2 linked regions of the Streptomyces venezuelae genome follow. The protein of the gene in region 1 binds, or shares a complex with, the protein of each later gene. Links are inferred from orthologs where the notes say so. Each region holds a gene or a part of one and is shown on either strand. Other genes may lie near its edges. The genes, in order: nusB and rpsJ.

Region 1 (11,684 bases):
AGCGGGCGGGGGCGGGCCGGGCACTACGGGCCCGCCCCCGCCGTTCCCCCTGTGGGGGGATGGGGCGGTAACGTTCCGGCGTCCCTGATTCATCAGTCAGTCGTACGAGACGGAGTGGCACCGGATGCAGCATGCAGTGGGGGGCCCGCTGCCACCGCCCGAGCAGTCGCCGGGCCAGGCGCCCGGCACCGGACCCGTGGCAGGCGCCGCGCCGGGGTCCGTCGCGGGGCCGGCCTCCGGACAGGCCCCCGGAGCTCCCATGACTCCCGGACAGGCGCCCGCAGCCCCCGGAGCTCCCATGGCTCCCGGTCAGGCCCCGGGCCCCGTCCCCGGACCGCCGGTGGGCGGTGGTCCGCAGGGCGGGCACCCGCCCCTCCCGTCCGCGCCCCCGCCGAGCGGCCCGTACCCCGCGCCGAACGCCGGGTCCCGGCTCGGCGTGCACCCCGCCCTCCAGGCGGGCGCTCCCCGGCCGCAGCACCCCACGCCGCCCCCGCACGCCGCTCCGCCCGCCCAGGGCCCCGGCGGACCGGGCTGGGGCACCCCCGGAGCCGTACCGCAGCATCCGGCCGCCCCGCAGCACCCGACGGTCCCGAACCACTCGGCCCGGGCGCCGCTCCGCGCCGACCTCACCGGCCACGTCCCGCTGCCGCCCGTGGGCGCGCCCGTCGCGCCGCCCGTGGAGCACGGCGGAGGGACGGGCGCGGCGACCCTCGCCGTGCTGCTCATCGGCCCCGCGGGTGCCGGCAAGACGACCGTCGCCCGCCACTGGGCCCAGCGCCGCCGCGTGCCCACCGCGCACATCAGCCTCGACGACGTACGCGAGTGGGTCTGCTCCGGCTTCGCCGACCCGCAGTCCGGCTGGAACGAGCACTCCGAGGCGCAGTACCGGCTCGCCCGCCGCACCTGCGGCTTCGCCGCCCGCAACTTCCTCGCCAACGGCATCTCCTGCATCGTCGACGACGCGGTCTTCCCCGACCGGCCGGTCGTCGGACTCGGCGGCTGGAAGCGGCACGTCGGACCCGGCCTGCTGCCCGTCGTGCTCCTGCCGGGCCTGGAGATCGTCCTGGAGCGCAATGCCGAGCGCAGCGGCAACCGGCGCCTCTCGGACGAGGAGGTCGCCGCCATCCACGGCCGGATGGCCGGCTGGTACGGCTCCGGCCTGCCGATCATCGACAACTCCACGTACGACGTCGAGACCACCGCGCGCGTCCTCGACGACGTCCTCGCCCGCGCGATAGCGAGCCCACCGGCCTGGTGACCGGGCCGGGGGCCCGCCTGCCCGGCACCGACCCGGCGCGGAACCGGCCGCGCCGGGCGCCCCGCACGGTCGGCCGCTCAGAACAGGCCACCTCGCCGAGCTCCTCGTAGGCTCGGAGCATGTCAGAGGTGTATGCGGACCGCCGTGTACGGCTGCGCGATCGGTGCGCGGCCGCGGGCAGCCCGGCGGCCCTGGTCTCCCGCCCCGCCAACGTCCGCTATCTCGCGGGCGGTTCGCCCGCGGGAGCGGTCCTGCTCATCGGCCCCGAGCCGGACGCGGACGTCCTGCTCTGCACTGTCGCGCCCGGCGGGGAGCCGGCCGACGGACGGCTCGACGAACTGCTCCGGCAGCAGGTCCTGCCCGCCGGCGGGGGAGATCCGGCGGTCGCGGCCGTCGACCTCGCGCGCCGGGCGGGCGCCGACGCGCTCGCCGTCGAGGAGCACGACCTGACCGTGGCCCGGCACCGAGCCATGGGCTCCGTCGCGCCCGGCCTCCACCTCGCGGACCTCGCCTGCGCCGTGGAACAGCTCAGGATCGTCAAGGACGAGGACGAGATCGCCTGCCTGCGGATCGCCGCCGAGATCGCCGACCAGGCCCTCGGTGAGCTGCTGGAGTCGATCCTGGTGGGGCGGACCGAGCGCCACCTCGCGCTGGAGCTGGAGCGGCGGCTCGTCGACCACGGTGCCGACGGGGCCGCCTTCCCGACCTCCGTGGCGACCGGCCCGCACTCCGGGCGCCGCAGGCACCGGCCCACCGACCGCCGCGTCGAGGAGGGTGATTTCCTCTCCGTCTGCCTCGGCGCCGACTATCGCGGCTACCGGTGCGAGATCGGTCGCACCTTCGTCATCGGCACGGCGCCCGCCGACTGGCAGATCGAGCTGTACGAGCTCGTCTTCGCCGCTCAGCGGGCAGGACGCGAGTCCCTCGCACCGGGCGCCGAGTACCGCGACGTGGACCGGGCGGCCCGCCAGATCCTGGACTCCGGGGGCCACGCGGAGGCCGCCGTGCCGCTCACCGGGCACGGGGTGGGGCTCGAAATCGACGAGGACCCGCAGCTCTCACCCTCGGCCATGGGTAAACTGGACGCTTGTGTGCCGGTCACCGTCGAACCGGGGGTTCACCTCCCGGGACGGGGCGGGGTCCGGATCGATGACACGCTCGTCGTGCGCCAGGAGGCGGACGGCGGACCCGAGCTACTCACCATCACGACCAAGGAGCTGCTCGCGCTGTAGAGCGCGTACGTCTCCGCGGTCCCACGTCAGTCCAGGAGATTCCGCAACCGTGGCTTCCACGAACGACCTCAAGAACGGCATGGTGCTCAAGCTCGACGGGGGCCAGCTCTGGTCCGTCGTCGAGTTCCAGCACGTCAAGCCCGGCAAGGGCCCGGCCTTCGTGCGCACCAAGCTCAAGAACGTGCTGTCCGGCAAGGTCGTCGACAAGACGTTCAACGCCGGCGTCAAGGTCGAGACGGCCACCATCGACCGCCGCGACATGCAGTTCTCCTACATGGACGGCGACTACTTCGTCTTCATGGACGAGCAGACCTACGACCAGCTGATGGTCGACCGCAAGTCCGTCGGCGACGCCGCCAACTTCCTCATCGAGGGCTTCACCGCCTCCGTCGCCCAGCACGAGGGCGAGGTGCTCTACGTCGAGCTCCCGGCCGCCGTCGAGCTGACGATCAAGCACACCGACCCGGGCGTCCAGGGCGACCGCTCCACCGGCGGCACCAAGCCGGCCACGCTGGAGACCGGTCACGAGATCCAGGTCCCGCTCTTCATCACCACCGGTGAGAAGATCAAGGTCGACACCCGCACCAGCGACTACCTCGGCCGGGTGAACAAGTAACCGTGGCCGCTCGGAGCAAGGCCCGCAAGCGCGCCTTCCAGATCCTCTTCGAGGCGGACCAGCGTGGTGCCTCCGTCCAGGAGGTTCTCGCGGACCAGGTCCGGCACGCGCGGTCGGACGACCGCCAGCCGCCGGTGAACGACTTCACCATGCAGCTGGTCGAGGGCTACGCGTCCCACGTGGCTCGGATCGACGAGCTCATCGCGACCTACGCGGTGGACTGGGACCTCGACCGGATGCCGGTCGCCGACCGGAACATCGTGCGCCTCGGGGCGTACGAGCTGATCTGGGAGGACGGCACGCCGGACGCGGTCGCGATCGACGAGGCGGTGCAGCTCGCCAAGGAGTTCTCGACCGACGAGTCCCCGAACTTCGTCAACGGCCTGCTGGCGCGCTTCAAGGACCTGAAGCCGCGGCTGCGCCGGGACGCGGACGTCTGAGTCCCCAGGACATCGGACAGTCCGGGCGTCAGGACGTCACCCGTCGCCGAAGGGGCCCGCAGCTCACGCTGCGGGCCCCTTCGGCGTGTCCGGGCCCCTCGGGGCACCGGCGGGCCCGGAGGGCCTGAGCGGCCCGTACAGGGCGGGGAAAAGCCAACGGGCCCGTGGACGTCGGATGACGTCCACGGGCCCGGCGGTACGTTTCTGCTGTTGCCTCGGAAGGACAGCGGGTCAGTTCTCCTCGTGGGCGACCGCGCGGCGCGCGTCCGCGTCGAGGACGCCCCAGCTGATCAGCTGCTCGGTGAGGACCGAGGGGGACTGGTCATAGATGACGGCGAGCGTGCGCAGGTCGTCCTGGCGGATCGACAGCACCTTGCCGTTGTAGTCGCCGCGCTGCGACTGGATCGTCGCCGCGTAGCGCTGGAGGGGGCCGGCCTTCTCCTGGGGGACGTGCGCGAGCCGCTCCAGGTCGAGGACCAGCTTCGGCGGCGGCTCGGCGGCCCCGCCCGGGGTCGTGCCCGGCAGGAGCTCCTGCACCGGCACCCCGTAGAAGTCGGCCAGCTCGGCGAGACGCTGCACGGTCACCGCGCGGTCACCACGCTCGTACGAGCCGACGACCACGGCCTTCCAGCGGCCCTGGGACTTCTCCTCCACCCCGTGGAGGGAAAGACCCTGCTGGGTGCGGATGGCACGGAGTTTGGCCCCGAGCTGCTTTGCGTATTCGCTGGACATAACGCTCCCGGACGCTGTGACGACATGCGGCTGCGCCGCGCGGCTGGTAACTCACTGTGAGGTTACGCAGCGTTACTCTTTCCCGTCAAGCCGAAAGGTCCGTACCGCCCCCTCCCGGGGGACGTCGCCCGGAGTGGCGGTGGGGGCGTCGGAAGCGGGACGACATGCCCCTGGTAGTGTTGACCGCGCAAATCCGACGTCCTTTAAGAGCCGTCCCGTGAGGCGGAGAAGGAGGTCCGTTTCCCATGGACGCTCAGCAGTACAGCGATGACGCCCGGCCCGTTCTCGAGGCCCCGGACATCGCGCGGGTCCTGACCCGTATCGCCCACGAGATCGTCGAACGCGCCAAGGGCGCCGACGACGTGGTCCTCCTCGGCATCCCCACCCGCGGTGTCTACCTCGCCCGCCGGCTCGCCGAGAAGCTCGAATCGATCACCGGCGCCAAGATCCCGGTCGGTTCCCTCGACATCACCATGTACCGGGACGACCTGCGCCTGAAGCCGGCCCGCGCCATCGGCCGCACCGAGATCCCCGGTGACGGCATCGACGGCCGCCTCGTCGTCCTCGTCGACGACGTGCTCTTCTCCGGCCGCACCATCCGCGCCGCCCTCGACGCCCTCGGCGACATCGGCCGTCCGCGCGCCGTCCAGCTCGCCGTCCTCGTCGACCGCGGCCACCGCGAACTCCCGATCCGCGCCGACTACGTCGGCAAGAACCTCCCCACGTCGCTGCGGGAGACGGTCAAGGTCCAGCTCGCCGAGGAAGACGGTCGCGACACCGTCCTGCTCGGCACCCGGACCGCCTCCTAGCCGGACCGGCTCCCCCGCGGGGCAGGGGTACACCCCTGCGCCCCCGCATGCCCGCATGCCTCCCCACCACGGAGAGAAACCCCGATGATGCGTCACCTCATCTCGGCCGCCGACCTCACCCGCGACGACGCCGTCCTGATCCTCGACACCGCCGAGGAGATGGCCCGGGTGGCCGACAGGCCCATCAAGAAGCTGCCGACCCTGCGCGGCCGGACCATCTGCAACCTGTTCTTCGAGGACTCCACCCGGACCCGGATCTCCTTCGAGGCCGCCGAGAAGCGCCTCTCCGCCGATGTCATCAACTTCGCGGCCAAGGGCTCCAGCGTCTCCAAGGGCGAGTCCCTCAAGGACACCGCGCAGACCCTGGAGGCCATGGGCGTCGACGCGGTCGTCATCCGGCACGGCGCCTCCGGGGCCCCCTACCGGCTCGCCACCTCCGGCTGGATCGACGCCCCCGTCGTCAACGCCGGCGACGGCACCCACCAGCACCCCACCCAGGCCCTCCTGGACGCCTTCACCATGCGCCGCCGGCTGGTCGGCCGTGACGAGGGCCTCGGCAAGGACCTGAACGGCCGGCGCATCACGCTCGTCGGCGACGTCCTGCACAGCCGGGTCGCCCGCTCCAACGTCGACCTGCTGCACACCCTCGGCGCCGAGGTCACCCTGGTGGCCCCGCCGACCCTGGTCCCCGTCGGCGTCGAGACCTGGCCCTGCGAGATCTCGTACGACCTCGACAGCGTGCTGCCGAAGTCCGACGCGGTGATGATGCTGCGTGTGCAGCGAGAGCGGATGAACGCCGCCTTCTTCCCCACCGAGCGTGAGTACTCCCGCCGGTACGGGCTCGACGGCGACCGGATGGCGAAGATGCCCGAGCACGCCATCGTCATGCACCCCGGCCCCATGGTCCGCGGCATGGAGATCACCGCCGAGGTCGCCGACTCCGACCGCTGCACGGTCATCGAGCAGGTCGCCAACGGCGTCTCGATCCGGATGGCCGTCCTCTACCTGCTGCTCGGCGGCAACGACTCCGCCGCCACCGCCCCCAGCACCACCCGCACCGAGGAGAGCAAGTAATCATGAGCAAGATCCTTATCCGTGGTGCGCAGGTGCTCGGTGGCGAGGCCCAGGACGTCCTGATCGACGGCGAGACCATCGTCGCCACCGCCCGGCAGGGCGAAATCGATGGGAGTGGTACCGGCCTGTCCGCCGAAGGCGCGACGGTGATCGAGGCCGAGGGCCAGATCCTGCTGCCCGGCCTGGTCGACCTCCACACCCACCTGCGCGAGCCCGGCCGCGAGGACTCCGAGACCGTCCTCACCGGCACCCGCGCCGCCGCCTCCGGCGGCTACACCGCCGTCTTCGCCATGGCCAACACCCACCCGGTCGCCGACACCGCCGGCGTCGTCGAGCAGGTCTGGCGCCTCGGCAAGGAGTCCGGCTACTGCGACGTCCAGCCCATCGGCGCCGTCACCGTCGGCCTGGAGGGCAAGAAGCTCGCCGAGCTCGGCGCCATGAACGACTCCGCCGCCGGCGTCACCGTCTTCTCCGACGACGGCAAGTGCGTCGACGACGCCGTGATCATGCGCCGCGCCCTGGAGTACGTGAAGGCCTTCGGCGGCGTCGTCGCCCAGCACGCCCAGGAGCCCCGCCTCACCGAGGGCGCCCAGATGAACGAGGGCATCGTCTCCGCCGAGCTGGGCCTCGGCGGCTGGCCGGCCGTGGCCGAGGAGTCGATCATCGCCCGCGACGTCCTCCTCGCCGAGCACGTCGGCTCCCGCGTCCACATCTGCCACCTCTCCACCGCCGGCTCCGTCGAGATCGTCCGCTGGGCCAAGTCCCGCGGCATCGACGTCACCGCCGAGGTCACCCCGCACCACCTGCTCCTCACGGACGAGCTGGTCCGCTCGTACAACCCCGTCTACAAGGTCAACCCGCCGCTGCGCACCGAGAAGGACGTCCTCGCGCTGCGCGAGGCGCTGGCCGACGGCACGATCGACATCGTCGCCACCGACCACGCCCCGCACCCGCACGAGGACAAGGACTGCGAGTGGGCTGCCGCCGCCATGGGCATGGTCGGCCTGGAGACCGCCCTCTCCGTCGTCCAGCAGACGATGGTCGAGACCGGCCTCCTCGACTGGGCCGGCGTCGCCGACCGGATGTCCTTCGCCCCGGCGCGCATCGGACGGGCCACGGGCCACGGACGACCCGTCTCGGCTGGTGAGCCCGCGAACCTGACGCTGGTCGATCCGGCATACCGTGGTGTCGTGGACCCCGCGGGCTTCGCCTCCCGCAGCCGCAACACCCCCTACGAGGGCCGTGAGCTGCCGGGACGCGTCACCCACACCATCCTGCGGGGCCGGGCAACGGTCGTGGACGGGAAGCTGGCGTGACACCACTCATCGCAATCGCCGCAGAGGCAGCGGATCAGAAGTCGGCGGTAGTGACCGACTGGGCCGGACGGATCGGCTGGGTCGCCGGACTGCTGCTCTTCGTCGTCCTCGTCTACTGGCTGATGCGCCAGGGCTGGAAGTGGCGCGGCAGCCTCCAGTCGGACCTGCCCGAGCTGCCCACCGCGCCGGAGACCCCCGGTGCGGCGACACTGACTCTCAGCGGGCGCTACCACGGGTCCACGACCGCCGGGCAGTGGCTCGACCGGATCGTCGCCCACGGTCTCGGCACCCGCAGCCGCGTCGAGCTCACGCTCACCGACGCCGGAATCGCGGTCGTCCGCCCCGGGGCGAACGACTTCTTCATCCCGGCGGAGGCCCTGCGCGAGGCCCGCCTCGACAAGGGCATCGCGGGCAAGGTCCTCGCCGAGGGCGGCCTGCTGATCGTCACCTGGGCCCACGGCGGGAAGCTGCTCGACTCCGGCTTCCGCTCCGACCGGGCGGCCGAGCACACCGCCTGGGTCGAGGCCCTCAACTCCATGAACCAGATCACCACGACGGAAGGCATCGCACGATGACGACCTCCACAAGGGGAGCCGCCAAGACTCCCGCCGTACTCGTCCTGGAGGACGGCCGCATCTTCCGCGGTCGCGCCTACGGGGCCGTGGGGGAGACCTTCGGCGAGGCCGTGTTCTCCACCGGCATGACCGGCTACCAGGAGACCCTCACCGACCCGTCGTACCACCGCCAGGTCGTCGTCATGACCGCCCCGCACGTCGGCAACACCGGCGTCAACGACGAGGACCCCGAGTCCGGCCGCATCTGGGTCTCCGGCTACGTCGTCCGCGACCCCGCCCGCGTCTCCTCCAACTGGCGCGCCCAGCGCTCGCTGGACGAGGAGCTGGAGCGCCAGGGCGTCGTCGGCATCTCCGGCATCGACACCCGCGCCCTCACCCGCCACCTGCGCGAGCGCGGCGCCATGCGCGTCGGCATCTTCTCCGGCGACGCCTGGACCGGCGTCCGCGACGAGGCCCTCCTCGCCAAGGTGCAGGAGCAGCCCCAGATGAAGGGCGCGAACCTCTCCGCCGAGGTCGCCACCAAGGAGACGTACGTCGTCCCCGCGATCGGCACGAAGAAGTTCACCGTCGCCGCCGTCGACCTCGGCATCAAGGGCATGACCCCGCACCGGATGGCCGAGCGCGGCATCGAGGTCCACGTGCTGCCCGCCACCGCCACCGCCGAGGACATCTACGCGGTGAACCCGGACGGCGTCTTCTTCTCCAACGGCCCGGGCGACCCGGCCACCGCCGACGGCCCCGTCGCCGTCATGCGCGCCGTCCTGGAGCGCAAGACCCCGCTCTTCGGCATCTGCTTCGGCAACCAGATCCTCGGTCGCGCCCTCGGCTTCGGCACCTACAAGCTGAAGTACGGCCACCGTGGCATCAACCAGCCGGTCCAGGACCGCACCACCGGCAAGGTCGAGGTCACCGCGCACAACCACGGCTTCGCCGTCGACGCGCCCCTCGACAAGATCTCCGACACCCCCTTCGGGCGCGCCGAGGTCTCCCACGTGTGCCTGAACGACGACGTGGTGGAAGGCCTCCAGCTGCTCGACCAGCCGGCCTTCTCCGTCCAGTACCACCCCGAGGCGGCCGCGGGCCCGCACGACGCCGCGTACCTCTTCGACCGCTTCGTATCCCTGATGGAGGCCGAGCGTGCCTAAGCGCACCGATATCCAGTCCGTCCTGGTCATCGGCTCCGGCCCGATCGTCATCGGACAGGCCGCAGAGTTCGACTACTCCGGCACCCAGGCCTGCCGCATCCTCAAGGCCGAGGGCCTGCGGGTCATCCTGGTCAACTCCAACCCGGCCACGATCATGACCGACCCGGAGATCGCCGACGCCACGTACGTCGAGCCGATCACCCCCGAGTTCGTCGAGAAGATCATCGCCAAGGAGCGCCCCGACGCCCTCCTGCCCACCCTCGGCGGCCAGACCGCGCTCAACACCGCGATCTCCATGCACGAGCAGGGCGTCCTGGAGAAGTACGGCGTCGAGCTCATCGGCGCCAACGTCGAGGCCATCAACAAGGGCGAGGACCGCGACCTCTTCAAGGGTGTCGTCGAGGCCGTCAAGGCCAAGATCGGCTACGGCGAGTCCGCCCGCTCGGTCATCTGCCACTCCATGGACGACGTCCTCAAGGGCGTCGAGACGCTCGGCGGCTACCCCGTCGTCGTCCGCCCCTCCTTCACCATGGGCGGCGCCGGCTCCGGCTTCGCCCACGACGAGGACGAGCTGCGCCGCATCGCCGGCCAGGGCCTCACGCTCTCCCCGACCACCGAGGTGCTCCTGGAGGAGTCCATCCTCGGCTGGAAGGAGTACGAGCTGGAGCTGATGCGCGACAAGAACGACAACGTCGTGGTGGTCTGCTCCATCGAGAACTTCGACCCGATGGGCGTCCACACCGGTGACTCGATCACCGTCGCCCCGGCGATGACGCTCACCGACCGCGAGTACCAGCGGCTCCGCGACATCGGCATCGCGATCATCCGCGAGGTCGGCGTCGACACCGGCGGCTGCAACATCCAGTTCGCGATCGACCCGGTCGACGGCCGGATCATCGTCATCGAGATGAACCCGCGCGTCTCCCGCTCCTCGGCGCTCGCCTCCAAGGCGACCGGCTTCCCGATCGCCAAGATCGCGGCCCGTCTCGCCGTCGGCTACACGCTGGACGAGATCCCGAACGACATCACGGAGAAGACCCCGGCGTCCTTCGAGCCCACGCTCGACTACGTCGTCGTCAAGGCTCCGCGCTTCGCCTTCGAGAAGTTCCCGCAGGCCGACTCCACCCTCACCACGACCATGAAGTCGGTCGGCGAGGCCATGGCGATCGGCCGCAACTTCACCGAGGCGCTCCAGAAGGCCCTGCGCTCCCTGGAGAAGAAGGGCTCGCAGTTCACCTTCGTCGGCGAGCCCGGCGACAAGGCCGAGCTGCTGCGCGAGGCGGTCCGCCCGACCGACGGCCGTATCAACACCGTCATGCAGGCGATCCGCGCCGGCGCCACCCCGGAGGAGGTCTTCGACGCCACGAAGATCGACCCGTGGTTCGTCGACCAGCTCTTCCTGATCAAGGAGATCGCCGACGAGCTGGCCGCCGCCGAGAAGCTCGAGCCCGAGCTCCTCGCCGAGGCCAAGCGGCACGGCTTCTCCGACGCCCAGATCGCCGAGATCCGCGGCCTGCGCGAGGACGTCGTCCGCGAGGTCCGGCACGCCCTCGGCGTCCGCCCGGTCTACAAGACGGTCGACACCTGCGCCGCCGAGTTCGCCGCCAAGACCCCGTACTTCTACTCCTCGTACGACGAGGAGAGCGAGGTCGCGCCGCGCACCAAGCCCGCCGTGATCATCCTGGGCTCCGGCCCGAACCGCATCGGCCAGGGCATCGAGTTCGACTACTCCTGCGTCCACGCCTCCTTCGCGCTCAGCGACGCGGGCTACGAGACCGTGATGGTCAACTGCAACCCGGAGACCGTCTCGACGGACTACGACACCTCCGACCGCCTGTACTTCGAGCCGCTGACGCTGGAAGACGTGCTGGAGATCGTCCACGCCGAGACGCTGGCCGGCCCCGTCGCCGGTGTCGTCGTCCAGCTCGGCGGCCAGACCCCGCTGGGCCTGTCGCAGGCGCTCAAGGACAACGGCGTGCCGGTCGTCGGCACCTCCCCGGAGGCCATCCACGCCGCCGAGGACCGCGGCGCCTTCGGCCAGGTCCTCGCCGAGGCGGGTCTGCCCGCCCCGAAGCACGGCACCGCGACCACCTTCGCCGGCGCCAAGGCCATCGCCGACGAGATCGGCTACCCCGTCCTCGTACGCCCGTCGTACGTGCTCGGCGGCCGCGGCATGGAGATCGTCTACGACGAGACCCGCCTGGAGTCGTACATCGCGGAGTCCACCGAGATCAGCCCCACCCGGCCGGTCCTGGTCGACCGCTTCCTCGACGACGCCATCGAGATCGACGTCGACGCCCTCTACGACGGCCACGAGCTCTACCTCGGCGGCGTCATGGAGCACATCGAGGAGGCCGGCATCCACTCCGGCGACTCGGCCTGCGCCCTGCCCCCGATCACCCTCGGCGGCTTCGACATCAAGCGCCTGCGCATCTCCACCGAGGCGATCGCCAAGGGCGTCGGCGTCCGCGGCCTGATCAACATCCA
Region 2 (11,736 bases), 3.6 Mb from region 1 along the record:
GTGCTTCTTGACCCGGTTGACACCCTCGACGAGGACGCGGTTCTCGCGGGGGAAGGCCGTGATGACCTTGCCCTGCTTGCCCTTGTCCTTACCGGTGATGACCTGGACCAGGTCGCCCTTCTTGATCTTCATGCTTACAGCACCTCCGGCGCGAGCGAGATGATCTTCATGAACTTCTTCTCGCGCAGCTCACGGCCGACCGGGCCGAAGATACGGGTGCCACGAGGGTCGCCGTCGTTCTTGAGAATGACAGCGGCGTTCTCGTCAAAGCGGATGTACGAGCCGTCCTGGCGGCGGCGCTCCTTGACGGTGCGAACGATGACCGCCTTGACGACGTCACCCTTCTTCACGTTGCCACCGGGGATCGCGTCCTTGACGGTGGCGACGATGACGTCACCGATGCCCGCGTAGCGGCGACCCGAGCCACCGAGAACACGGATGCAAAGGATCTCCTTGGCACCAGTGTTGTCGGCGACACGCAGTCGCGACTCCTGCTGGATCACGTCTATCTCCTGATTGTCTGCCGGTTCCCGGCCGGGGCTTCTAGGAAGCCCCGGCCGAGCCTGGCGGAACGAACTCGAAGGGTTACCCCTTCAAGAATTACTTGGCCTTCTCGAGGATCTCGACGACGCGCCAGTGCTTCGTCGACGACAGCTTCCGGGTCTCCATCAGGAGGACGCGGTCGCCGATGCCGGCAGCGTTCTGCTCGTCGTGAGCCTTGAGCTTGTTCGTACGGCGGATGACCTTGCCGTACAGCGCGTGCTTGACGCGGTCCTCGACAGCGACGACGACGGTCTTGTCCATCTTGTCGCTGACGACCAGGCCCTCGCGGACCTTGCGAGCGTTGCGCTCGGTCTTCTCAGTCACGTTGCTCTCGCTCATCAGGCGTTCTCCACCGTCTCGATGCCCAGCTCACGCTCACGCATCAGGGTGTAGATCCGGGCGATGTCCTTACGGACGGACTTGAGCCGGCCGTGGTTCTCGAGCTGGCCCGTCGCCGCCTGGAAGCGGAGGTTGAACAGCTCTTCCTTGGCCTCGCGGAGCTTGTTGAGAAGCTCCTCGTTGCCCAGCTCGCGCAGCTCGGACGCCTTGGTACCGGCCGACATCACAGCTCACCTGCTTCGCGCTTAACGATCTTGCACTTCATCGGCAGCTTGTGGGCCGCACGGGTCAGGGCCTCGCGCGCGATCTTCTCGTTCGGGTAGGACAGTTCGAACATCACCCGACCCGGCTTGACGTTCGCGATCCACCACTCCGGAGAACCCTTACCGGAACCCATGCGGGTCTCGGCGGGCTTCTTCGTCAGGGGACGGTCCGGGTAGATGTTGATCCAGACCTTGCCGCCACGCTTGATGTGGCGGGTCATCGCGATACGAGCAGCCTCGATCTGGCGGTTCGTCACGTACGCCGGCGTGAGGGCCTGAATGCCGTACTCGCCGAACGCAACCTGCGTACCACCCTTGCTCATACCCGAGCGCTTGGGGTGGTGCTGCTTGCGGTGCTTGACCCTACGGGGGATCAGCATTTCGGTCAGGCCTCCGTTCCGGTGCTCTCAGCCGGAGCAGCGGCGGCAGCCTCGGCCTTGGGGGCCTCGGCGGCCGGAGCCGACTGCTGCGGCTTGCGGCCGCGGCCGCCACGCTCGCCACCACGGCCACCACGGCCGGCCGGGCGGTCGCCAGCGCCGGCACCACGGGCCGGGCGGTTACCCGCACGGGCCGCAGCGTTCTCGGCGCGGACCTCGGCGATGTTCTTGACGTCGCCCTTGTAGATCCAGACCTTGACGCCAATGCGACCGAAGGTCGTCTTGGCCTCGAAGAAGCCGTAGTCCACGTTCGCGCGGAGCGTGTGCAGCGGCACACGACCCTCGCGGTAGAACTCCGAGCGGGACATCTCGGCGCCGCCGAGACGACCGCCACACTGGATCTTGATGCCCTTGGCGCCGGCCTTCATCGTGCCCTGCATGCTCTTACGCATGGCGCGACGGAAGGAGACGCGGGAGGAGAGCTGCTCGGCAACGGCCTGAGCAACCAGCTGAGCGTCCATCTCGGGGTTCTTGACCTCGAGGATGTTCAGCTGGACCTGCTTGCCCGTGAGCTTCTCGAGGTCACCGCGGATGCGGTCGGCCTCGGCGCCACGGCGGCCGATGACGATGCCGGGACGCGCGGTGTGGATGTCCACCCGCACGCGGTCACGGGTGCGCTCGATCTCAACCTTCGAGATGCCGGCGCGCTCCATGCCGGACGTCATCATCCGACGGATGGCGACGTCTTCCTTGACGTAGTCCTTGTACAGCTTGTCGGCGTACCAGCGGGACTTGAAGTCCGTGGTGATGCCGAGCCGGAACCCATGCGGGTTAACCTTCTGGCCCATTACCGGGTTCCTTCCTTGCTGCTGACGACCACGGTGATGTGGCTGGTCCGCTTACGGATCCGGAATGCACGGCCCTGAGCACGCGGACGGAACCGCTTCAGGGTCGGGCCCTCATCGACGTACGCCTCGCTGATGACCAGCGAAGAGGCGTCAGTGTGGTCGTAGTTGTGTGCAGCGTTGGCAATGGCGCTGTCCAGCACCTTGCCAACCGGCACGCTCGCGGCCTGCGGGGCGAAACGCAGGACCGCCTGAGCCTCCGTGGCGTCCATGCCACGGATAAGGTCCACCACTCGGCGGGCCTTCATGGGCGTGACGCGGATGTACCGCGCCTGGGCCCTGGCTTCCATGGTTGTCCTTCCAGTGTCTGTCATGGTCATTCCACCCCGCTACTAGCGGCGCTTCGACTTCCGGTCGTCCTTCACGTGACCCCGGAAGGTGCGCGTCGGCGAGAACTCGCCGAGCTTGTGGCCGACCATCGACTCGGTGACAAACACCGGAATGTGGGTCTTGCCGTTGTGCACCGCGATCGTGTGGCCGAGCATGGCCGGGATGATCATCGAGCGACGGGACCAGGTCTTGATGACGTTCTTGGTACCGGCTTCGTTCTGGGCGTCCACCTTCTTGACGAGGTGGCCGTCGACGAAGGGTCCCTTCTTGAGACTGCGCGGCATCTAAACCCGCTCCTAGCGCTTCTTGTTCGTCTTGCGGCGGCGGACGATGTACTTGCTCGAAGCCTTCTTCGGCGAGCGAGTACGACCCTCCTTCTGACCCCACGGGGAGACCGGGTGGCGACCACCGGAGGTCTTGCCCTCACCACCACCGTGCGGGTGGTCGACCGGGTTCATCGCCACACCGCGAACGGTCGGGCGAACGCCCAGCCAGCGCTTACGGCCGGCCTTGCCCCAGTTGATGTTCGACTGCTCGGCGTTGCCGACCTCGCCGATGGTGGCGCGGCAGCGGGCGTCGACGAGACGGATCTCACCGGACGGCATACGAAGGTGGGCCATCGTGCCCTCCTTCGCCAGCAGCTGCACGGAGGCGCCAGCGGAGCGCGCGAACTTGGCGCCGCCACCGGGACGGAGCTCGATCGCGTGGATCGTGGTACCGACCGGGATGTTGCGGAGAGCCAGGTTGTTGCCGGGCTTGATGTCCGCGCCGGGGCCGTTCTCGACGCGGTCACCCTGCGTCAGACCCTTGGGGGCGATGATGTAGCGCTTCTCGCCGTCCACGTAGTGGAGCAGCGCGATGCGCGCGGTGCGGTTGGGGTCGTACTCGATGTGAGCGACCTTCGCCGGCACGCCGTCCTTGTCGTGACGACGGAAGTCGATCACCCGGTAGGCGCGCTTGTGGCCGCCACCCTGGTGTCGAACCGTGATCCGACCGGTGTTGTTACGGCCGCCCTTGCTGTGCAGGGGGCGGACCAGCGACTTCTCCGGCGTGGACCGCGTGATCTCGACGAAGTCGGCTACGGAAGAGCCACGACGGCCCGGCGTAGTCGGCTTGTACTTGCGGATTCCCATTTCTCAGTCCTCGTCCGATTCCGGACGATCCAGACCGCCCTTAGGCGGTCGGACCGCCGAAGATGTCGATACGGTTGCCCTCGGCAAGGGTCACGATGGCGCGCTTGGTGTCCTTGCGCTTACCGAAACCGGCCTTGGTGCGCTTGCGCTTGCCCTGGCGGTTGATCGTGTTGACCCCGGTGACCTTGACCGAGAAGACCGCCTCGACGGCCTGCTTGATCTGGGTCTTGTTGGAGCCAGGCGCGACGATGAACGTGTACTTGTTCTCGTCCAGCAGGGCGTAGCTCTTCTCCGAGACAACCGGCTTGACGAGAATGTCGCGCGGGTCCGAGAAGGTCTTGCTGGTGACGACGGCGTCAGTCATCAGGCGTCGCTCCCTTCGGTCTCAGCGGTCTGGGGGCCAGACACGAAGGACTCGAGGGCGGCCTGGGTGAAGACCACGTCGTCGGAGACGATCACGTCGTACGTGTTGAGCTGGCCCGGCTCCAGGATGTGCACCTGGGGCAGGTTACGAGCGGACAGCCACGCGGCCTCGTCGGAGCGCTCGGCGACCAGGAGCAGGTTCTTGCGCTCCGAGATCTTGCCGAACAGCGTCTTGGCGGCCTTGGTGGAGATGCCACCCTCGACCACGCCGGTGACGACGTGGATGCGGGAGTGGGTGGCCCGGTCCGAGAGGGCACCGCGGAGGGCGGCGACCTTCATCTTCTTCGGGGTCCGCTGCGAGTAGTCACGCGGCACGGGACCGTGCACGACGCCACCACCGGCGAACTGCGGGGCGCGGGTCGAACCCTGACGGGCGCGGCCGGTGCCCTTCTGGCGGTAAGGCTTCTTGCCACCACCGCGGACTTCGCCACGGCTCTTGGTCTTGTGCGTGCCCTGACGGGCCGCGGCCAGCTGCGCGACGACGACCTGGTGGATCAGCGGAACGCTGACCTTGGCGCCGAAGATCTCCGCGGGGAGCTCGACGGTCCCGGCCTTGTCGCCTGCCGGCGAAAGGATGTCAATGGTGCTCATCGGTTCCTCAAACCCCCTTGGCCGCGGTGCGGACCAGGACGAGGCCACCGTTGGGGCCGGGGACGGCGCCCTTGATGAGCAGCAGACCCTTCTCGGCGTCAACGGCGTGGACGGTCAGGTTCTGGGTGGTCACACGCTCGTTGCCCATGCGACCGGCCATCTTCATGCCCTTGAAGACACGACCCGGAGTGGCGCAGCCACCGATGGAGCCGGGCTTGCGGTGCACGCGGTGGGCACCGTGCGACGCCTTGCCACCACGGAAGTTGTGGCGCTTCATGACACCGGCGAAGCCCTTGCCCTTGCTCTTGCCGGTGACGTCGACCTTGACGCCGGCCTCGAAGAGCTCGGCGGTGATCTCCTGGCCGAGCGTGTACTCGGAGGCGTCAGCGGTGCGGAGCTCCACCAGGTGGCGGCGCGGGGTGACGTCAGCCTTGGCGAAGTGACCCTTGAGGGGCTTGTTCACCTTGCGAGGGTCGATCTCGCCGAAGGCGATCTGGACCGACTCGTAGCCGTCGACGTCGTTCGTACGGACCTGGGTCACGACATTCGGGCCGGCCTTGACGACGGTCACCGGGACGACCCGGTTGTTCTCGTCCCAGACCTGCGTCATGCCGAGCTTCTCGCCCAGGATGCCCTTGATGTTCTTAGCCATCTCGCGCGTCACCTCAGAGCTTGATCTCGATGTCGACGCCCGCCGGCAGGTCGAGACGCATCAGCGAGTCAACCGTCTTCGGCGTGGGGTCGAGGATGTCGATGAGGCGCTTGTGCGTGCGCATCTCGAAGTGCTCGCGCGAGTCCTTGTACTTGTGCGGCGACTTGATGACGCAGTACACGTTCTTCTCAGTGGGCAGCGGCACCGGGCCTGCGACCGACGCACCAGTGCGGGTCACCGTCTCGACGATCTTCTTCGCCGAGGAGTCGATGACCTCGTGGTCGTAGGCCTTGAGCCGGATGCGGATCTTCTGTCCCGCCATGGCTACTAGTAGTCCTTTGTCTCGTAACGCTCTGGCATCCCGGTCGACTGTGCTTCCTGAGAAGCTCCGTCCTACCTCCGACCCACGCGGTCGGGCGTGTCGCACTCCCTCTACGCAGAAATCCCTGAGGATTTCCCAACCAAGGGGGTGCGGTCACCATGACCGCGAGTCGGGGGTGGAACACCCACCGGGAGCCTGGTCGGCACCCCGCTGACGCTTCCCAGAAGATTCCCGTACGTCCGCCCGACGCCTCTCAGCAGAGAGGTGTGAAGCGACGAGTACTGTGGGACTCGCTTCCGGTCCTCCCGACGGGAGGCGCGCAGCATCGGCACTCAACCGAGCAACCCCGACAGTCTGCCATACGGGACCTTCCGGCCGCCAATCGGGGTCGAAGACTGTACCCCACGTCACGTACGGACAAGCGCCGGGGCGCACGCGTCTTCCCGCGCGCCTGCTCTCGGCGCCCTTCACCCCAACCGGCGTGCCCGCTCCGTCAGATGGCGGCGCTCGGGAGCGCTCGTCGTGTGCCGGGCCGCCTCGCGATAGGCCGCCGCCGCGCTCTCCTCGTCGCCGAGGAGTTCGAGCAGGTGCGCGCGGGTCGCGAGGAGCCGGTGGTGGTGGGCGAGGCGCTTGTCCTCCGCCAGGCCGGCGAGCAGCTCCAGGCCCGCCTCCGGGCCGTGGACCATCGCGACCGCGACGGCACGGTTGAGCGTGATCACCGGGTTGTCCCCGGTCCGCTCCAGGAGCTCGTACAGGGCGAGGATCTGCGGCCAGTCCGTGGCCGCGGCGGACTCCGCCTCGTCGTGGACGGCCGCGATCGCCGCCTGGAGCTGGTACGGGCCGACCTGCCCCTTCGGCAGCGTGCGGCTGATCAGCTCGATGCCCTCCCCGATCAGCCGGCCGTCCCAGCGGCCCCTGTCCTGCTCGGCGAGCGGCACCAGCTCGCCGTGCGGGCCCGTGCGGGCCGGGCGGCGGGCGTCGGTGAGCAGCATGAGCGCGAGCAGGCCCGCCGTCTCGGTGTCCTCGGGGACGAGCCGGTGCAGGAGCCGGGTGAGCCGGATCGCCTCCGTGGAGAGCGCCGGCGCGGTGAGCTCGTCGCCGCCGCTGGCCGTGTAGCCCTCGTTGAAGGTCAGGTAGAGGACGTGCCGCACCTCGGCGAGCCGGGCCGCCCGGGCCTCCCCCTCGGGCTGTGCGAGCCCTCCCCCGGCGGCCTTGATCGTCTGCTTGGCCCGGCTGATGCGCTGCGCCATGGTCGGCTCGGGCACGAGGAAGGCGGCGGCGATCTGCGCGGTGGTGAGGCCGCCGACGGCCCGCAGGGTGAGCGCGATCCGGCTGGGCGGCGACAGGTCCGGATGGCAGCAGAGGAAGAGCAGGGACAGGGAGTCGTCCCCGCCCGTGCCGGGGGCGTCGGCGGCCTGGGCGACGAGCTCGGAGTCGGGCGTGGCGAACGCCAGGGCGTCCTCGCGGCGCCGGCGTGCGACATCGGCGCGCAGCTGGTCGATGTACTTGCGGGTCGCGACGGTGAGCAGCCACGCACGGGCGTTGTCGGGGACGCCGTCCTGCGGCCACTGCCGCGCGGCGGCGATCAGCGCCTCCTGGAGGGCGTCCTCGCAGGCGTCGAAGTTGCCGTGCCGTCGGACGAGCAGGCCGAGGACCTGCGGCGTGCACTCACGCAGCAGGTCCTCGATCTCCTGGGCTGCGGTCACAGGTCCGCCGCGGACTCGTGCAGGACCGGCCAGAGCTCGACGGGGTCGACGTCCGCGAAGGGCATGTCGGCGGCGATCTGCTGGGCGCGCTCCGGGCTGTCGCAGTCGAGCAGGTAGAAGCTGGCCAGGTACTCCTTGGTCTCCAGGTACGGCCCGTCGGTGACGGCGGGGGCGCCGTCCTCGCGGCGGACGAGCCGGGCGGCGGCCGCGTCGGCGAGTCCGTACGCGCCGAGCAGCTCGCCGGTCTCCCGGTACTTCCGGTTGAAGGCCTCCTGCCTGGCGATCGCCTCGGGCCAGGCCTCGGCCGGGAAGGACTCCCACTTGGCCTGGTTGCCGTAGATCATCGCGACGTACTTCATCTCGGGTGTCCTCCCCGTCCCCGCGCGCCCCTGTGGCGTGCTGTCACCCAGGGGTCGGAGCCGCCCGCGCGGCCTCGACATCTCCGACCCTATGTATTTCCTGGAGCGGATACGCGAGAAGGCCCCGCACCGAAAGGTGCGGGGCCTTCTGCTGCAGCTACTCGAGCTACCAGGTCAGATCAGAGATCAGGCAGTGATCTTGACGACCTGGCCGGCGCCGACGGTCCGGCCACCCTCACGGATGGCGAACTTGAGGCCCTCCTCCATGGCGATGGGCTGGATCAGCTCAACGCTCATGGCGGTGTTGTCGCCCGGCATGACCATCTCGGTGCCCTCGGGGAGGGTCACGACGCCGGTCACGTCCGTGGTGCGGAAGTAGAACTGCGGGCGGTAGTTGTTGAAGAACGGGGTGTGACGGCCACCCTCGTCCTTCGACAGGATGTACGCCTGCGCCTCGAAGTTGGTGTGCGGCGTAACCGAGCCCGGCTTGATGATGACCTGGCCGCGCTCGACGTCCTCGCGCTTGATACCACGGAGGAGCAGACCGACGTTCTCACCGGCCTGGCCCTCGTCGAGGAGCTTGCGGAACATCTCGATACCGGTGACCGTGGTGGTGGTCTTCTCGGTCTTGATACCGATGATGTCGACGGTCTCGTTGACCTTGAGGATACCGCGCTCGATACGACCGGTGACGACGGTGCCACGACCGGTGATCGTGAAGACGTCCTCGATCGGCATCAGGAACGGCTTGTCGACGTCACGCTCGGGCTGCGGGATGGACTCGTCCACCGCGTGCATGAGGCCGAGGAGCTTCTCGCCCCACTCCTTGTCGCCCTCGAGGGCCTTGAGCGCCGAGACACGGACGACCGGAAGGTCGTCGCCCGGGAACTCGTACTCGGAGAGGAGCTCACGGACCTCGAGCTCGACGAGCTCCAGGATCTCCTCGTCGTCCACCATGTCGGCCTTGTTCAGGGCGACGACGATGTACGGAACGCCGACCTGGCGGGCCAGGAGCACGTGCTCCTTGGTCTGCGGCATCGGGCCGTCGGTGGCGGCGACCACGAGGATGGCGCCGTCCATCTGCGCGGCACCCGTGATCATGTTCTTGATGTAGTCAGCGTGACCGGGGCAGTCGACGTGCGCGTAGTGACGCGACTCCGTCTGGTACTCGACGTGCGCGATCGAGATGGTGATACCGCGCTGGCGCTCCTCAGGAGCCTTGTCGATCTGGTCGAAGGCCGAGGCCTCGTTCAGGTCCGGGTACGCGTCGTGCAGCACCTTGGTAATGGCGGCCGTGAGGGTCGTCTTACCGTGGTCAATGTGACCGATGGTGCCGATGTTGACGTGCGGCTTAGTCCGCTCGAACTTTGCCTTCGCCACTGAATCCTCCTGCGGAGTGGTTCTGTACGCCTTGCTTCATCGGCGCCAGGTGATCTTTGCTGGGATGCCATCCACCGGGGCCCGATTCCTCGGGTCTCGGGGTCGAACCCCGGTGACTGGTGTCAAGCCTAAAGCGTGAACTCGGGAGAGTTACTCGCCCTTGGCCTTCGCGATGATCTCCTCGGCGACGTTCCGCGGAACCTCGGCGTAGGAGTCGAACTGCATCGAGTAGCTTGCGCGACCCGAGGTCTTGCTGCGGAGGTCTCCGACGTAGCCGAACATCTCCGAGAGGGGCACGAGGCCCTTCACGATGCGAGCACCGTGACGCTCCTCCATGGCCTGGATCTGGCCACGGCGGGAGTTGATGTCGCCGATGACCTCACCCATGTAGTCCTCGGGCGTGGTGACCTCAACGGCCATCATCGGCTCAAGGATGACGGGAGAAGCCTTACGCGCGGCCTCCTTGAAGGCCTGCGAACCGGCGATCTTGAACGCGAGCTCGGAGGAGTCGACCTCGTGGTAGCCACCGTCGAGAAGGATGACGCGGACGCCAGTCATCTCGTAGCCGGCCAGGATGCCGAACTGCATGGCCTCCTGCGCACCCGCGTCGACCGAAGGGATGTACTCCTTCGGGATGCGGCCACCGGTGACCTTGTTCACGAACTCGTACGAGGCGTCGCCGCCCTCGATGGGCTCGATCGCGATCTGCACCTTGGCGAACTGACCGGTACCACCGGTCTGCTTCTTGTGGGTGTAGTCCACGCGCTCGACGGCCTTGCGGATCGTCTCGCGGTACGCGACCTGCGGCTTGCCGACGTTCGCCTCGACCTTGAACTCGCGACGCATACGGTCGACGAGGATGTCGAGGTGAAGCTCGCCCATACCACCGATGATGGTCTGGCCGGTCTCCTCGTCCGAGTGCACCTGGAAGGAGGGGTCCTCCTCCGCGAGACGCTGGATGGCGACACCCAGCTTCTCCTGGTCACCCTTGGACTTGGGCTCGATGGCGACCTGAATAACCGGGGCCGGGAAGTCCATGGACTCCAGGATGACCGGGTTCTTCTCGTCGCACAGCGTCTCACCGGTGGTGGTCTGCTTCAGGCCCATGACGGCGACGATGTCGCCGGCGCCCACCGAGTCGATCTCCTCACGCTTGTTCGCGTGCATGCGGTAGATCTTGCCGATGCGCTCCTTCTTGCCCTTGACGGAGTTCAGCACCGCGGTGCCGGCCTCCAGGCGACCGGAGTAGATCCGGACGAAGGTGAGCTTGCCGAGGTGCGGGTCGCTCGCGATCTTGAACGCGAGGGCCGACAGCGGCTCGTCGTCGGACGGCTTGCGCTTCACGACGACCTCGGCGTCCTTGACGTCGTGGCCCTCGATGGCCTCGACGTCCAGGGGCGAGGGGAGGTAGCGCACGACCGCGTCGAGCAGGGGCTGGACGCCCTTGTTCTTGAACGCGGTGCCACAGAAGACGGGGGTCACCGTGGTGTCGCCACCCTTGCCGGAGGCAATGGTGATGCGACGGACGGCGGCGTAGAGCTGCTCCTCGGTGGGCTCGGTGCCCTCGAGGAAGAGCTCCATGAGCTCCTCGTCGTTCTCCGCGATGGTCTCGACCATCTTGGCGCGGTACTCGTCGGCAAGCTCGAGCTTGTCCGCCGGGATGTCGACGACGTCGTACATCTCACCCTTGCTGGCCTCGGCGGACCAGACAAGCGCCTTCATGCGGACCAGGTCGATGACGCCCTGGAAGTCCATCTCGGCGCCGATCGGCAGCTGCATGACGATCGGGGTCGCGCCGAGGCGCTCCACGATCATGTCGACGCAGCGCAGGAAGTCGGCACCGGTACGGTCGAGCTTGTTGACGAAGCAGATACGCGGAACGCCGTAGCGGTCCGCCTGACGCCAAACGGTCTCGGACTGGGGCTCGACGCCGGCCACGCCGTCGAACACGGTGACAGCACCGTCGAGCACGCGCAGCGAACGCTCCACCTCGACGGTGAAGTCGACGTGACCCGGCGTGTCGATGATGTTGATCGTGTGATCGACATTCTCGAGCGGCCAGTGGCAGGTCGTCGCGGCGGACGTGATCGTGATGCCGCGCTCCTGCTCCTGCTCCATCCAGTCCATCGTGGCAGCGCCGTCGTGGACTTCACCGATCTTGTACGAGACGCCGGTGTAGAACAGGATCCGCTCGGTGGTGGTCGTCTTGCCCGCGTCGATGTGAGCCATGATGCCGATGTTGCGCACCTTGGCAAGGTCAAGCGAAGTGGTAGCCATATCGGCTCAGTCTTCTCTCGGTCTCGATGTGGGTTGCGACTACCAGCGGTAGTGCGCGAAGGCCTTGTTGGACTCGGCCATCTTGTGCGTGTCCTCACGCTTCTTGACCGAAGCACCGAGGCCGTTGGAGGCGTCG

The links.
Region 2: the proteins of nusB (region 1) and rpsJ are in contact, whole or in part, in a solved structure (PDB 3D3B), measured with the Escherichia coli proteins. The link is inferred for Streptomyces venezuelae from one-to-one orthologs.

What each region holds. Positions count from the first base shown.
Region 1 is NZ_CP029194.1:7,125,822-7,137,505, forward strand. Bases 2,016-4,827 are described here. They hold nusB (transcription antitermination factor NusB), read left to right. Parts: upstream 2,016-3,108; coding sequence 3,109-3,546; downstream 3,547-4,827. Other genes in these bases: DEJ46_RS32615 (aminopeptidase P family protein), read left to right, coding at 2,016-2,490; efp (elongation factor P), read left to right, coding at 2,540-3,106; bldD (transcriptional regulator BldD), read right to left, coding at 3,778-4,278; pyrR (bifunctional pyr operon transcriptional regulator/uracil phosphoribosyltransferase PyrR), read left to right, coding at 4,524-4,827. Also shown: DEJ46_RS32610 (AAA family ATPase), read left to right, coding at 299-1,258; more of DEJ46_RS32615, read left to right, coding at 1,378-2,015; more of pyrR, read left to right, coding at 4,828-5,087; DEJ46_RS32640 (aspartate carbamoyltransferase catalytic subunit), read left to right, coding at 5,172-6,161; DEJ46_RS32645 (dihydroorotase), read left to right, coding at 6,164-7,477; DEJ46_RS32650 (hypothetical protein), read left to right, coding at 7,474-8,052; carA (glutamine-hydrolyzing carbamoyl-phosphate synthase small subunit), read left to right, coding at 8,049-9,197; carB (carbamoyl-phosphate synthase large subunit), read left to right, coding at 9,190-11,684. UniProt on the Escherichia coli protein: Part of the processive rRNA transcription and antitermination complex (rrnTAC). The complex forms an RNA-chaperone ring around the RNA exit tunnel of RNA polymerase (RNAP).
Region 2 is NZ_CP029194.1:3,520,265-3,532,000, forward strand. The notes cover bases 4,225-7,088. They hold rpsJ (30S ribosomal protein S10), read right to left. Parts: upstream 5,879-7,088; coding sequence 5,570-5,878; downstream 4,225-5,569. Other genes in these bases: rplW (50S ribosomal protein L23), read right to left, coding at 4,225-4,254; rplD (50S ribosomal protein L4), read right to left, coding at 4,254-4,904; rplC (50S ribosomal protein L3), read right to left, coding at 4,912-5,556; DEJ46_RS15715 (RNA polymerase sigma factor), read right to left, coding at 6,346-7,088. Also shown: rplX (50S ribosomal protein L24), read right to left, coding at 1-132; rplN (50S ribosomal protein L14), read right to left, coding at 135-503; rpsQ (30S ribosomal protein S17), read right to left, coding at 601-882; rpmC (50S ribosomal protein L29), read right to left, coding at 882-1,106; rplP (50S ribosomal protein L16), read right to left, coding at 1,106-1,525; rpsC (30S ribosomal protein S3), read right to left, coding at 1,531-2,370; rplV (50S ribosomal protein L22), read right to left, coding at 2,370-2,717; rpsS (30S ribosomal protein S19), read right to left, coding at 2,760-3,041; rplB (50S ribosomal protein L2), read right to left, coding at 3,054-3,890; more of rplW, read right to left, coding at 3,931-4,224; more of DEJ46_RS15715, read right to left, coding at 7,089-7,584; DEJ46_RS15720 (YciI family protein), read right to left, coding at 7,581-7,943; tuf (elongation factor Tu), read right to left, coding at 8,130-9,323; fusA (elongation factor G), read right to left, coding at 9,474-11,600; rpsG (30S ribosomal protein S7), read right to left, coding at 11,640-11,736. UniProt on the Escherichia coli protein: Involved in the binding of tRNA to the ribosomes. Part of the processive rRNA transcription and antitermination complex (rrnTAC). The complex forms an RNA-chaperone ring around the RNA exit tunnel of RNA polymerase (RNAP).